3 regions of the Kitasatospora sp. NPDC056181 genome follow, and region 3 is predicted to be linked to each of the others. Evidence: riboswitches for the same ligand, from Rfam matches in the RefSeq annotation. Region 3 holds a riboswitch; each other region holds the start of a gene.
The links. A riboswitch is a leader RNA that binds a small molecule or an ion and turns the genes downstream of it on or off. The one in region 3 is predicted to bind cobalamin.
Positions count from the first base shown of each region.

Region 1: another riboswitch for cobalamin. It lies ahead of ACFC1F_RS27035 (CoA-acylating methylmalonate-semialdehyde dehydrogenase); the one in region 3 lies ahead of ACFC1F_RS18585 (hypothetical protein).
Region 2: another riboswitch for cobalamin. It lies ahead of ACFC1F_RS01430 (ribonucleoside-diphosphate reductase subunit alpha); the one in region 3 lies ahead of ACFC1F_RS18585 (hypothetical protein).

Region 1 is NZ_JBHJUK010000081.1:26,710-30,978, forward strand. It holds gene ACFC1F_RS27025 (enoyl-CoA hydratase/isomerase family protein) at 1-44, opposite strand, end outside; gene ACFC1F_RS27030 (acyl-CoA dehydrogenase family protein) at 44-1,192, opposite strand; gene ACFC1F_RS27035 (CoA-acylating methylmalonate-semialdehyde dehydrogenase) at 1,189-2,688, opposite strand; cobalamin riboswitch at 2,890-3,081, opposite strand; gene ACFC1F_RS27040 (TetR/AcrR family transcriptional regulator) at 3,481-4,203, opposite strand.
Region 2 is NZ_JBHJUK010000002.1:50,084-54,352, reverse strand. It holds gene ACFC1F_RS01435 (glycosyltransferase family 39 protein) at 1-1,119, shown strand, start outside; cobalamin riboswitch at 1,183-1,324, shown strand; gene ACFC1F_RS01430 (ribonucleoside-diphosphate reductase subunit alpha) at 1,512-3,917, shown strand; gene ACFC1F_RS01425 (ribonucleotide-diphosphate reductase subunit beta) at 3,938-4,269, shown strand, end outside.
Region 3 is NZ_JBHJUK010000044.1:26,594-30,862, forward strand. It holds gene ACFC1F_RS18570 (DinB family protein) at 1-191, shown strand, start outside; gene ACFC1F_RS18575 (hypothetical protein) at 236-451, opposite strand; gene ACFC1F_RS18580 (deoxyxylulose-5-phosphate synthase) at 513-854, opposite strand; gene ACFC1F_RS18585 (hypothetical protein) at 1,175-1,621, opposite strand; cobalamin riboswitch at 1,591-1,721, opposite strand; gene ACFC1F_RS18590 (hypothetical protein) at 2,123-2,506, shown strand; gene ACFC1F_RS18595 (hypothetical protein) at 2,625-3,914, shown strand; gene ACFC1F_RS18600 (roadblock/LC7 domain-containing protein) at 3,997-4,269, shown strand, end outside.

The DNA of each region.
Region 1 (4,269 bases), on a different contig from region 3:
CCCTCGCGCTGGACGAGGACCTCGTCGACGGTGTTCCCGGTCATCACGCGGCTCCGGTCAGGCCGCGGGCGACGATGACGCGCATGATCTCGTTGGTTCCTTCCAGGATCTGGTGCACCCGCAGGTCTCGGACGATCTTCTCGATGCCGTACTCGGCCAGGTAGCCGTAGCCGCCGTGCAGTTGGAGCGCGGCGTTGGCGACCTCGAAGCCGGTGTCGGTGGCGTAGCGCTTGGCCATCGCGCACAGCTGCGGCGCCCGGGGATCGCCCCGGTCCAGGGCGGTCGCGGCCCGCCAGAGCAGCGACCTGGCCGCCTCCAACTCGGTGGCCATGTCGGCGAGTCGGAACTGCAGGGCCTGGGCGTGCAGCAGCCGGGCGCCGAACGCCTCGCGGTCGGCCAAGTAACCGGTGGCCCTCTCCAGGGCGTCCTGCGCGCCGCCGAGGGAGCAGGCGGCGATGCCGAGCCGGCCGCCGTTCAGCCCTTTCATGGCGATCCGGAAGCCCTCGCCCCCGGCCCCGAGGAGCCGGTCGGCGGGCAGCCGGACACCGTCCAGCCGCACCTGCCGGGTCGGCTGCGCGTTCCAGCCCATCTTGTTCTCGTTCGGCCCGAAGGAGACCCCCGGGTCTCCGCGTTCCACGACGAACGCGGAGACCCCGCCTGCCCCCGGTCCACCGGTGCGGGCCATCACCACGTACACCTGCGAGGCTCCCGCACCCGAGACGAACTGCTTGACGCCGTCGAGGATCCAGTGGTCACCGTCCCAGCGGGCCCGCGTGGTCAGTGCCGCGGCATCCGAGCCCGCACCGGGCTCGGTGAGGCAGTAGCTGCCGAGTTGTTCGGCCGCGCAGAGGCCGGGCAGCCAGCGGGCGCGCTGGGCGTCGTCGCCGTAGCGGTCGATCATCCAGGCGACCATGTTGTGGATGGACAGGTAGGCGGCGATGGACGGGCAGCCGGTCGCCAGCGCCTCGAAGACGAGGACGCCGTCGGCGCGGGTGAGTCCGGAGCCACCGGACTCCTCACGGACGTAGACGCCGGCCAGGCCGACATCCGCCGCCTTGCGAAGCACGTCAACGGGGAAGTGCTTGGTCTGGTCCCACTCGACCGCGTTCGGGGCGAGGTGCTCGCGGGCGAAGGCCCTCGTCGTGTCCGCGATGGCGCGCTGATCCTCGGTGAGGTCGTGCACGGCGCTCATCCCATCGTCGGCATGGTGAAGCTCGCGCCCTCCTTGACCCCGGAGGGCCAGCGCGAGGTGACGGTGCGGGTGCGGGTGTAGAAGCGGATCGAATCAGGCCCGTGCTGGTTGAGGTCGCCGAACGCGGAGCGCTTCCAGCCACCGAAGGTGTGGTACGCGATCGGCACCGGGATCGGCACGTTGACCCCGACCATGCCGGTGTTCACCCGGCGGGCGAAGTCCCGGGCGGTGTCGCCGTCCCGGGTGTAGATCGCGACACCGTTGCCGAACTCGTGCTCGCTGGGCAGCCGCAGAGCCTCCTCGTAGTCGGCGGCACGCACCACGGTCAGGACGGGCCCGAAGATCTCCTCCCGGTGGATCCGCATGTCCGACGTGACCCGGTCGAACAGCGAGGCGCCGAGGAAGAAGCCGTCCTCGTGGCCATCCAGCCGGAAGTCCCGCCCGTCCACGACGAGTTCGGCTCCCTCCGCGACCCCGAGGTCCAGGTGGCCGCGCACCCGGTCCAGGGCGTCGCGTCCGACCAGCGGCCCGAAGTCGGCCGCCGGGTCGTCCGAGCGCCCGACCTTCAGTGCGGCGATCCGCTCGACCAGTTTCGCCACCAGGGCGTCCGCGGTCTCCTCCCCCACCGGGACCGCCACCGAGATCGCCATGCACCGCTCACCGGCCGAGCCGTAGCCGGCTCCGATCAGCGCGTCGGCCGCCTGGTCGAGGTCGGCGTCCGGCATCACGATCATGTGGTTCTTCGCACCGCCGAAGCACTGCGCCCGCTTCCCGTGGGCGGCGGCCGTCGCGTACACGTACTGCGCGATCGGGGTGGATCCGACGAAGCCGACCGCCTCCACCCGCGGGTCCCCCAGCAGGGTGTCCACCGCCTCCTTTCCGCCGTTGACCACGTTGAGCACGCCCGGCGGCAGCCCGGCCTCCAGGAACAGCTCGGCCAGCCGCAGCGGCACCGAGGGGTCGCGCTCGGAGGGCTTGAGGACGAAGGCGTTGCCGCAGGCCAGCGCGGGCGCGGCCTTCCAGAGCGGGATCATCGCCGGGAAGTTGAACGGCGTGATGCCGGCGACCACGCCGAGCGGCTGGCGCATCGAGTACACGTCGATGCCGGTGCCGGCGTTGTCGGTGAACTCGCCCTTCAACAGGTGCGGGATCCCGGCGGCGAACTCCACGACCTCCAGGCCGCGTTGGATGTCGCCGTGGGCGTCGGCCACGGTCTTTCCGTGCTCGGCGGAGAGCAGCCTGGCCAGCTCCTCCTTCTCCAGCTCGACCAGCTGCAGGAAGCGCAGCAGGACGCGCGCCCGCCGCTGGGGATTCCAGGCCGCCCACGCGGGCTGGGCCTGCGCGGCGTCGGCGATCACCGCCTCGACCTCGGCGCGGTCGGCCAGCGGCACCCGGGCCTGCACCCGGCCGGTGTTGGGGTCGTACACGTCGCCGAAGCGGCCGGACGTGCCGGCGGTGCGCTTGCCGGCGATGAAGTGGGTCAGTTCTCGGACCATCGGGTTCCTTCTCTCGACAGGGTTGGGGAGAGGAGGAATGGAGAGCAGCGCCATCGCCGGCGATCGGGCGCACGGTCATGCGTCGTCGCGAAATGGCGTTGTTGACCTACCGTCAGGCGCGGTGGCACCTGACGGTCGGCAGCACGGCAGCGGAACGGGAACAGCAGCCCGGAGTCATGCGTGTCGTCTCCATCCTCGTGGAAAACACGAACCACCCGCGGCCGGTATCCTGACTCCCGGATCACCGCGCGCCCCCGGGCCTTCCCGGCTGGCTGCCAGTGGCCTTCATCTGCGAGGACGAACTCCCCGGTCACAGTGGCGGGACCGTGCCGGACTCACACCGGCTTCCCTGACACCGCGGACCTGTCATCGACCATATAGTTGGACGTCCTAGTAAGTCCAGAGGTCCGGGTTCGCGTCGCGCCATCGGGATCCCACTGCGCCGAGCACCGCCCGGGTGGTGCGATCGACGCGGAGCACAGGTGGGCACGGCCCCTGGCGACAGCCTGACGTGCCGTCGGGATGGATGCCGCCCTCCTCGGACCCGCTCGGCCGAGACGGCCCCCGGACGCATGCCCCGGCCCGCCACCCGGATCATGGGCGCGCCCGGTCGGCTGGGCACTTCCACCCGCCCGGGCGCCGCGCCGGCGGTGCGGCCGCCGGGTGGTCACCGTCGGCGGCAGCCTCAGTAAGGGTGAGGGCCGGGGCCGGGTGCTGGGGCTCGGGCCGGCAGGGCGGCCGGCCGGCCGCGCTCTTGCCGATCCAGCGGGCCGCGTCTCCGTCGTCGACCCGTCACGCCCGACCGGTCGGCCGCAGTTCCCGTTCGAGAGCGGAAAGGGCGAACGTGTGCGCGGAGGCGTGCTGCCAGCGCGGGCGTCCGAACATCACGTCTCCGGACAGCCCGTTGAGCATGGCCACGGCCCTGATGACGAACTCGGACGGATCCACGTCGGCGAACTGCCCCAGGGCCCGGCCTTCGAGAAGGATGGCTTCCAGGTGCTCTTCCCAGGCGTCGGACAGTGCGGTGAGGAGCTGCCGGCCGGCGTCGTCGTGGCGCTGGGCCAGCACCTGCGTCCACAGCGCGTAGCGTTCGTCGCCCTGGTGGCGGGGCAGGTAGAAGCGGACGAACAGTGCCAGCTTCTCCGAGGGGGAGGCGGCCTGGTCCGCGGCCTGCTGGAACCGGGTCACGAGGTCCGCTTCGCTCCATGCGAGGACTTCGAGCAGGAGGCGGTCCTTCTTGCCGAAGTGGTACAGGATGTGCCCGGTGCTCATGCCGGCCCGCGCGGCGATGTCCGACATCCGCACGGCTGCGGGGCCCTTCTCGGCGATGGCGCTGATAGCGGCCCGCATCGCCCGTCCCCGCGCCTCGTCGCCGGTGGGCTGACGCTTCCGGTCGACCGAGGCCAGAGCCGGCTGCGGGGTGGCCCCGGGCTCCGCGTTCGGCGCGGGCCCGATCGCGTTCTTCGGTGAGGGGCGGGACTGCGGCCGTGTGGGCTCGTTCTCTGGCGTCGGCATGGCCTCACCTCGGTTTCTGGGGATCTAGATCCGTAGTCTAGACTGAAAATCTAGACAGTGCGACTG
Region 2 (4,269 bases), on a different contig from region 3:
TACGCCGTCCTGCAGTCCACCGTGGTCGTCGGCTTCTACGCCGCTCCGGACGCCCTCGCGGTGGCCCTGGTGGCGCTCGCCACCTGGATCGTCGTGAGGACCGCCCGCGCCCCCGTGGCCACCGTCCTGCTGGCCGTGCCGGCGGCTGCGCTGGCGGCCGCCGTGGAGTACGCCGCAGTGATCGCGGTGCCCGTCCTGGCCGCCCTAGCACTGATCACCTCCTGGCCCTACCGGGGCCGCGGGCCCGCCGCCGGGCGCGCCCTCCTCCTGGCCGCGGGCGCCCTCGGGGGACTCCTGGTGTCCGGCCTGCTGGACGACGTCTGGGCCTGGTCCCCCGCGGCCGGCCACGAGGCCCGCCCGGCCGGCTCGGTCCTCCTCTCCGCGGTCCAGTGGAGCGGCCTGTTCGCCGTGCTGGCCTGCGCGGGCGGGATCGCCTACTCGCTCCGCGAGCGGCTGAACGAGTCGCCCGAGGACGCCGCGATCACGGCGTCCCGGCTGCGCCGCACGACACTGAGCGTGACGCTGTGCGCGACGGCGCTGCTGATCCCGGTCGTGTACGCGTGCCTGGGCACCTCCGGCGTGATGTTCCGCCACCTCGGCTTCGGCATGCTCTTCGCCGCGCCGCTGGCCGGCGTGGGCATCACCAGGCTGGTCGGCGCGCACTTCCGCAACCCCCAGCTGGGCATCCTGGTCTGGGTGGTGCTGCTCGCCCTCGGGCTGGAGCAGTCGGCCCTGCGGTACCAGGACGGGCCCGACTCGGGCCGGCTGCTCGGCGTGCTGCGCCTGCACACCACCCCGCAGGGCCGCTACCTCACCGAGGTCGACGGACTGCCCGAGTACTACCTGGGCGCCGTCAGCAAGCCCGAGCAGTGGGTCTCGGCCCGCAAGGGGACCGACTACCGGGATCCCGCCGGGGTGATGCACCACGGGGACGAGGGCACGGTCGCCGCGATCCGCAACGCCTGGTTCACCATGATCGTCCTCGACAGCACCGCGCCCACCGCCACGGACCGGGCCGTCAGCGAGGCGGTCAAGGCCGGCGGACGCTACCGACTGATCGCTCAGTTCAGCTCCCCGACGGGCGATTCCGGCACGTACAAAGTGTTCCTGCTGCACTGAGAGCCCGGAGCGCCGGGCCACGCCCCGCGACACACCGGCTACTACATATGGTGCCGCGAAAGTCAGCCGCCACTAGATGTATGCTCGTCCCTGCTGTCGACGCAGGGGAACCCGGTGCGAATCCGGGACTGCCCCGCAGCGGTGTGCGGGCGGCTCCGACCAGAGTCCGCGAGTCCGAGTACCTGCCGACGGCGTGCCGCCCGGCCTCCCCGCAGAGGCCTCCAGCACAGCAGTACTTCCGGGCCTCGCGGGCGGGCCGGGGATGACACCGTCGCGCGGAGCCGTCCGGCCGCCGCGCCGTGCTCCCCTGCCCCAAACGGCCCGGTGCCCCGATCCACCGCCGCCGATCGCCGCCAGGAGAGAGCGCCTTGACCACCGCTGCCTCAGCCACCCTGCCCGCCCAGGGTTCCAGCTCCGCCCCCGCCGACCCGACGGTCTCCGACCCCGGCGGTGCGCTGCTCCGGCTGCTGACCGACCGCAGCGTCGACCTTCCCCAGGTGGACCCCGGCCATGTCGCCGCCGCCGCGCTGCGCGGCCGCCACGCCGGCTCGGACTTCGCCGAGCTGCGCGGGCTGGCCGTGGACGCCGCAGCGTCGATGATCGCCGAGGACCCGCAGTACTCGAAGCTGGCGGCCCGGCTGCTCGCGCTGGAGATCGTCGACGAGGCGGTCTCCCAGGGCTCGGTCTCCTTCTCCGCCTCGATCGCCGTCGGCCACGCCGAGGGCCTGATCGGCGACGTCACCGCCGACTTCGTCGCCAAGCACGCCGCCGCGCTCGACGCGCTGATCGACGCCAAGGGCGACGACCGCTTCGAGTACTTCGGCCTGCGCACCGTGCAGTCCCGTTACCTGCTGCGTCACCCGATCACCCGCAAGGTGGTCGAGACCCCGCAGCACTTCCTGCTCCGCGTCGCCTGCGGCCTGGCGGTCGGCGACAGCGAGCAGTCGGTGCGCGAGGTCGCCGAGCTGTACGGCCTGATGAGCCGGCTGGAGTACCTGACCTCCTCGCCGACCCTCTTCAACTCCGGCACCCGGCACCCGCAGATGTCGAGCTGCTACCTGCTCGACTCGCCGCTGGACAACCTGGACTCGATCTACTCCCGGTACGCCCAGATCGCGCGCCTCTCCAAGCACGCCGGCGGCATCGGCCTCTCGTACTCGCGGATCCGCTCGCGCGGCAGCCTGATCCGGGGCACCAACGGCAAGTCCAACGGCATCGTCCCGTTCCTGCGCACCCTCGACTCCTCGGTCGCCGCCGTCAACCAGGGCGGCCGCCGCAAGGGCGCGGCCTGCGTCTACCTGGAGACCTGGCACGCGGACATCGAGGAGTTCCTGGAGCTGCGCGACAACACCGGCGAGGAGGCGCGGCGCACCCACAACCTCAACCTGGCGCACTGGATCCCGGACGAGTTCATGCGCCGGGTCAACGCCAACGAGGACTGGTCGCTGTTCTCCCCGGCCGACGTGCCCGAGCTGGTCGACCTCTGGGGCGCCGACTTCGACGAGGCGTACCGCAAGGCCGAGCTGGCCGGCAAGGCCGTCCGCACCATCCCCGCACAGACCCTCTACGCCCGGATGATGCGCACCCTGGCGCAGACCGGCAACGGCTGGATGACCTTCAAGGACGCCTCCAACCGCGCCGCCAACCAGACCGCGCTGCCCGGCCGGACGGTGCACAGCTCCAACCTCTGCACCGAGATCCTGGAGGTCACGGACGACTCCGAGACCGCCGTCTGCAACCTCGGCTCGGTCAACCTCGGCGCCCACGTGGCCCCGGGCGCGTCCGTCGAGGACCTCCTCAACGCCATGGACTGGGAGCGGCTGGACGCCACCGTGCGCACCGCCGTCACCTTCCTCGACCGCGTGGTGGACATCAACTTCTACCCGACGACCGAGGCCGGCACCTCCAACTCCCGCTGGCGGCCGGTGGGCCTGGGCGTGATGGGCCTCCAGGACGTCTTCTTCCAGCTGCGGATCGACTTCGACTCCGCGGAGGCGAAGCAGCTCTCCACGCTGATCGCCGAGCGCATCATGCTCACCGCGTACGAGCGCTCCGCCGACCTGGCCGAGCAGCTGGGCCGCCACGAGGCGTACGGCGAGACCCGCGCCGCCCGCGGCGAGCTGCACATCGACCACTTCCCGTCGGCCGCGCCCGCCTGGGCCGACCGCTGGACGGCGCTGCGCGCCCGGATCGCCGAGACCGGCCTGCGCAACTCGCTGCTGCTGGCCATCGCGCCGACCGCGACCATCGCCTCCATCGCCGGCGTGTACGAGTGCATCGAGCCGCAGGTGTCCAACCTGTTCAAGCGCGAGACGCTGAGCGGCGAGTTCCTCCAGGTCAACCCGTACCTGGTCCGTGAGCTCAAGGAGCTCGGTGTCTGGGACCAGCAGACCCGGGACGCGCTGCGCGACGCCAACGGCTCGGTGCAGGAGCTGAACTGGCTGCCCGCCGAGGTCCGCTCGCTCTACCGCACCGCCTGGGAGCTGCCCCAGCGCGCGCTGATCGACCTGGCCGCGGCCCGCATGCCGTACCTCGACCAGAGCCAGTCGCTGAACCTGTTCATGGCGGCGCCGACCATCGGCAAGCTCAGCTCGATGTACGCGTACGCGTGGAAGGTCGGTCTGAAGACCACCTACTACCTGCGCTCGCGCCCGGCGACCCGGATCGCCCAGGCCGCGTCCGGTGCCGCCCGCACCGCCGCGCCCGTGCCGGTTCCCGCCCCCACCATGACCCAGGCCGAGCAGGACGCCATCGCCTGCTCCCTGGAGAACCCCGAGTCCTGCGAGGCCTGCCAGTGAGCACCCCCGACGACCGCAAGATGCTGCTCGACCCCGGCTTCGAGCTGACCCTGCGCCCGATGCGCTACCCGTCGTTCTACGACCGGTACCGGGACGCGATCAAGAACACCTGGACCGTCGAGGAGGTGGACCTGCACTCCGACGTCGCCGACCTCGCCAAGCTCAGCGAGGGCGAGCGGCACATGATCGGCCGGCTGGTCGCCTTCTTCGCGACGGGTGACTCGATCGTCGCGAACAACGTGGTGCTGAGCCTCTACAAGCACATCAACTCCCCGGAGGCGCGCCTGTACCTGTCGCGCCAGCTGTTCGAGGAGGCCGTGCACGTCCAGTTCTACCTGACGCTGCTGGACAC
Region 3 (4,269 bases):
ACGGCGGGAACACCGCCCCCGGCGACGCGGCCTGGTGGCAGACCCACCGCGACCGCGTCGAGCAGGCCGCCAGGCAGGCCGCGGGCCAGGCCGCCGATCGGGCCGCGGATCGGGCCGCGGATCGGGCCGCCGTGGGGGGCGAGCAGGGAAACCCCTCCGGATCCCCGCTCACGCCCGCCCCGCGGAGCTGACGGCCGGGCGGGCCCGCACCCCTCACCCCGGGGTGCGGGGCCGGTCACGAGCGGGTGGCAAGCTCGCGGAACCAGCGGACGATCCGCGGGTACGCGGCGAGCGCGGAGCCGACGTGGTCGGCGCCGGCGATCTCCTCGACCGGTGCGTCGACGCCGTTGGCGGCCAGGCTGCGACGGCAGGACTCCGTGTTGGCGAAGGCCACGTCGCGGTCCGCGGTGCCGGCGTAGAGACGGACCGGGGCGCGCGGCAGCTCGCGCACGGCCCGGGCGTCCCTGCGCCGGACCGCCGCGATGACTGGGGTTCCCAGTCCCGGCCCGGCCCTACGGGAGCTCGCGGCGGACGAGGGACGCGGCGAAGGACTCGCCCGTCCGGCGGGCGTGGGCCATCCGCGCCCGGACCTCGCCGGGGGTGCGGGGGCGGAAGTGCGGGCCGCCGCAACGGCACTTGTGGAAGCGGACGCCGGCGTGCAGCAGCACGGAGAGGGTCCGCCACGCGGCGGTGTCGCGGCGGCGCGGCGCGGCGAAGGCGGAGCCCGTGTGGACCAGCGGCCGCGTGCAGCGCGGGCAGGGACGTTCGCGGGCGCCGGCGTGGACGTCGCCGTACTGCTGCTTGTACGAGGCACGGCAGGGCAGGCAGACGAAGGAGCTCTTGGTGTGGGCCACCCGGCGAGCCTACGGCCGTGCCCGGTGGTGTTCGACGGCTTTCCGAGCAGGCTCTCCACCTGCCCGGCCGGCAGGATCGGCACCCGGGTGCCCGGGCGGGCGCCGGAGACCTCGAGGCCTTGCAGGTGGTGACGCCGGCCGCACGGGAGCGGGGCCGCGTCGAGCGGGTCGAGGCCGTCGGGCGCGGCCGCCCTGACCTCGTCCGTCGTCGTCCATCCGATTTCTGAGCAGGCGTGATGTCCTGCTACTGTTCATCCCGTCGAGAGGGAACGTCCTCTCTCGGACAGGCGTCAGAGGTGCTACTGGAGCACGTCCTACTTTCAGTAGGAAGAGTCCGTTCGACCCGGGCCTGGCGCTCTACCCCGGAGGGGCCGTTCGCACTGGGAACGGCCCCTTCGGCGTTTCCTGGAGCGTCGCGCGGACCTCCGGGCCGTCGCCGCCAGATGTTCGAGGCGCGGCCGGACCTCCGCCCAGGCGCGGGTCTTGAGGCCGCGGTCCGGGCTCACCCGGAGCCGCCCGGCGGGCAGGTGACGTAGCGCCCGTCCGCAGCAGCGCGACCGTCTCGGCGGTGCCGGGCACGCGGGGCGCATGGATGTCGTAGACGCCCGCAGGGTCGGCTCGTGCGCCTGGACCACGGCCGCCCCGGTTGCCTCCAGGTCGGCGACCTCGTCGTGCAGCGCCAGTGCAACGTGCCGGGCGGTGTCGGCGAGCGGCTGGTCGTCGCGGACGAACGACCAGGCCGGCATGGTGACGGGCCCGGTGAGCATGCCCTCGCTTCCCGGGCGCTCGGCGTCCAGTGCTGGGTGACGGCTTTCGTTCCCACGCACCACTGCGGGGCAGTTCCGGATTCGCACCGGATTCCCTCTTGCGACGCACCCCGCCTGGCGGACGGGTGCGGACCGGCTGCGCCGCTCACCCTAGCCGCAACGGCCGGGCGCGGTACGCGGATCGCTCCTATCGCAGTCCGTGGCCGAAACCCTCCGGCGTGGCCGACAACCGGCCAAGGTCCCGGTCCAGGTGGGCCGGTGGGCCGGATCCCGGCGGCCCGCCGCGTCGGCTCCGGCCAGCACGTTCGACCGTCGCCTCGATCTGATGCGACGTCATAGCTTGGCTGAAATCAGACCCTTGTGGTGTGAATATGCCATTGGAATGTTCGTCATACGGAATCCGCCAGTAGCCTTCCGTGTCGAACCCGCCACTGCTCGTGGCGGTCCGGTCGGCGCCGGCCCAGCGTGCCCGGCTGCCCCAACCCGTCCGAAGGAGCCTGAGTGCCGGGTATCGACGAATGCCTGTCCGCGGCCATGGCGATCGCCGGTGCCCGCGCGGCCAGCCTCATCGACTGGAGCAGCGGACTCGCCCTCGGCAGCGCCGGCGTCAGCCCCACCGGCGACCACGAGACCACGGCCGCGGAGGCAACCGACTTGGTACGTACGGCTTTTGAGAGTGAAACCTTCACCGTGGCGGAGGACAGTCGGGCGCCTCTGCAGGACATCATCCTCACTGCGGGCCGCAGCTACCACCTGATCTGCTTCATTGACACCGTCTTCGACAGTCCACTCGTCCTGCACCTGTGGCTCGACCGGACCGAGGGCAACCTCGCCTCGGCCCGCTACCGCCTGCAGGCCCTCGCCGAGGAACTGGTGCTCGGATGACCGGCGTTCGGACGGCGAACGCGATGGCGGGCCGGCGCGGCGCGTCCCCGGCCCGGGGCGCCGTGTTTCGGCCAGCGGGCCGGGCCGCCGGCGCCCCGGCGGTCAGCGGGCGGCCCGCATGAACGACGTCGACGCCATCGTGCCCGGTCACGTCATGGCCCCCGGCCACGCCCTCGCCACTGGCGCGCCACTCAGCACCGATGAGGCCTTCGGCGCCGTCGAACGACTGGCCGACGAGCGCGCGACCGGCGCCCTGCACGGTCCCACGGGCACGCTGCACCTCGTCGACGGCCTGGTGGTGCATGCCGAGTCCGACCGCGCGCCCGACCTCGCCGCGCTGCTCACCGGCTGCGGCCGGATCACCCGGCAGGCCTGGCAGGAGGCCGTCCGCACCCACGGCCCGCACGGCCGGGTCGGCGGCGCCCTGGTCGAACAACGGCTCTTCACCCGTGGGGAGTTGGAGCTCTGCCAGCTCGGCGCCCTCTACGACGCCGCGTTCTTCGTGCTCGACGGCGCCGGGGCCTCGGCGGGCCCGTGGTCCTTCGAGCCGGGCGCACGGCACTGGCTCGGACCGGTCGCGGCGGTCAGCGCCCCGCGGCTGCGCCGGGAGGTGGAGCGCCGGCACCGGCTGCTCGACCGGATCTGGCCCTGGCCGCAGCTCGACACCGCACCGGTCCGCCCGCTGGGCCGGGTCGGCCGGACCGCCGAGGCGGGCCGGACCGGGGACGTCGGCCGGACCGGGGACGTCGGCCGGATCGGGGAGGCGGGTTTGATCGCCGAGGCCGGCCGGATCGGTGAGGACGGCCCGCCGCGTCCGGTCCGTCAGGCCGGTGCGTCCGGTTCCGTCCGCCCGGGCGGAGCCCAGGAGCGGTGCGCGGCCCCGGGCAGGCGGCCGGGCCGGCCGTGCCCGCCCAGTCGGCGTCAGCGCGAACTGCTCGACCACGCCGACGGCCGAAGAACCCCGGCGGAGCTGGCGCGGCTGCTCGGCCGCTCGGGGTTCGCCACCACGGCCGACGTCCGCCGCCTCGCCGCCGCCGGGCTGCTGGCCACGCCGGGCCGTGACGTCCCGCGGCACGCCGCCGGGTCGCGGTCCTCGGCACAGGCCGGACCGGCGCCCGGGGTACGGACCGAAGCACCGCCCGGGACTCAGCCCGGACCGCCGCCCGTGCCGCCGCCCGGAACTCAGCCGGCGCCGCCGCCCGGGCTGCTCCGCCGCGTCCCCGGCGCGGCCCTGGCGGGGTTGCTCCCGGTGAGCGCCATCCGCTCCGCCCGCCACCGCCCGCTCGCGGGCCATCCGCCGGCCCCGGTCCACCCGCCGGCCCCGGCGGCGGCCCGCCCGCCGACCGTCCCCGACCCGGACATCGCGCTGCTGATCCGGGTCCGAACCCTTCTGGAGGCCCGACTTTGAACAACTCTCCGCCCGCGACCCCGCTCTCACGGTCATGAGGCGGGCGCTCAAGCAGCGTGTCGGAAGGAGACAACTGATCGCCTTGGAGACCGAGCTGCTGGCCGAACTGCGGGCCCTCAGGCATCGGGTCCCGCACCTCGCGGGCGGTCTGGTGGCCAGCGTGGACGGCCTGTTGGTCGCGCACGACACCCACGGGGCCGAGCCCTCCGGTCTGGCCGCGATGACCGCCGCCTCGCTGAGCCTGGCCCAGCGGCTCGCGGACACCACCGGGCAGGGCGAGTTCCGGGAGTCGCTGGTGCGCGGCGAGTACGGGTACATCGGCACCTACGCGGCGGGCGGCAGCTGTGTGCTCACC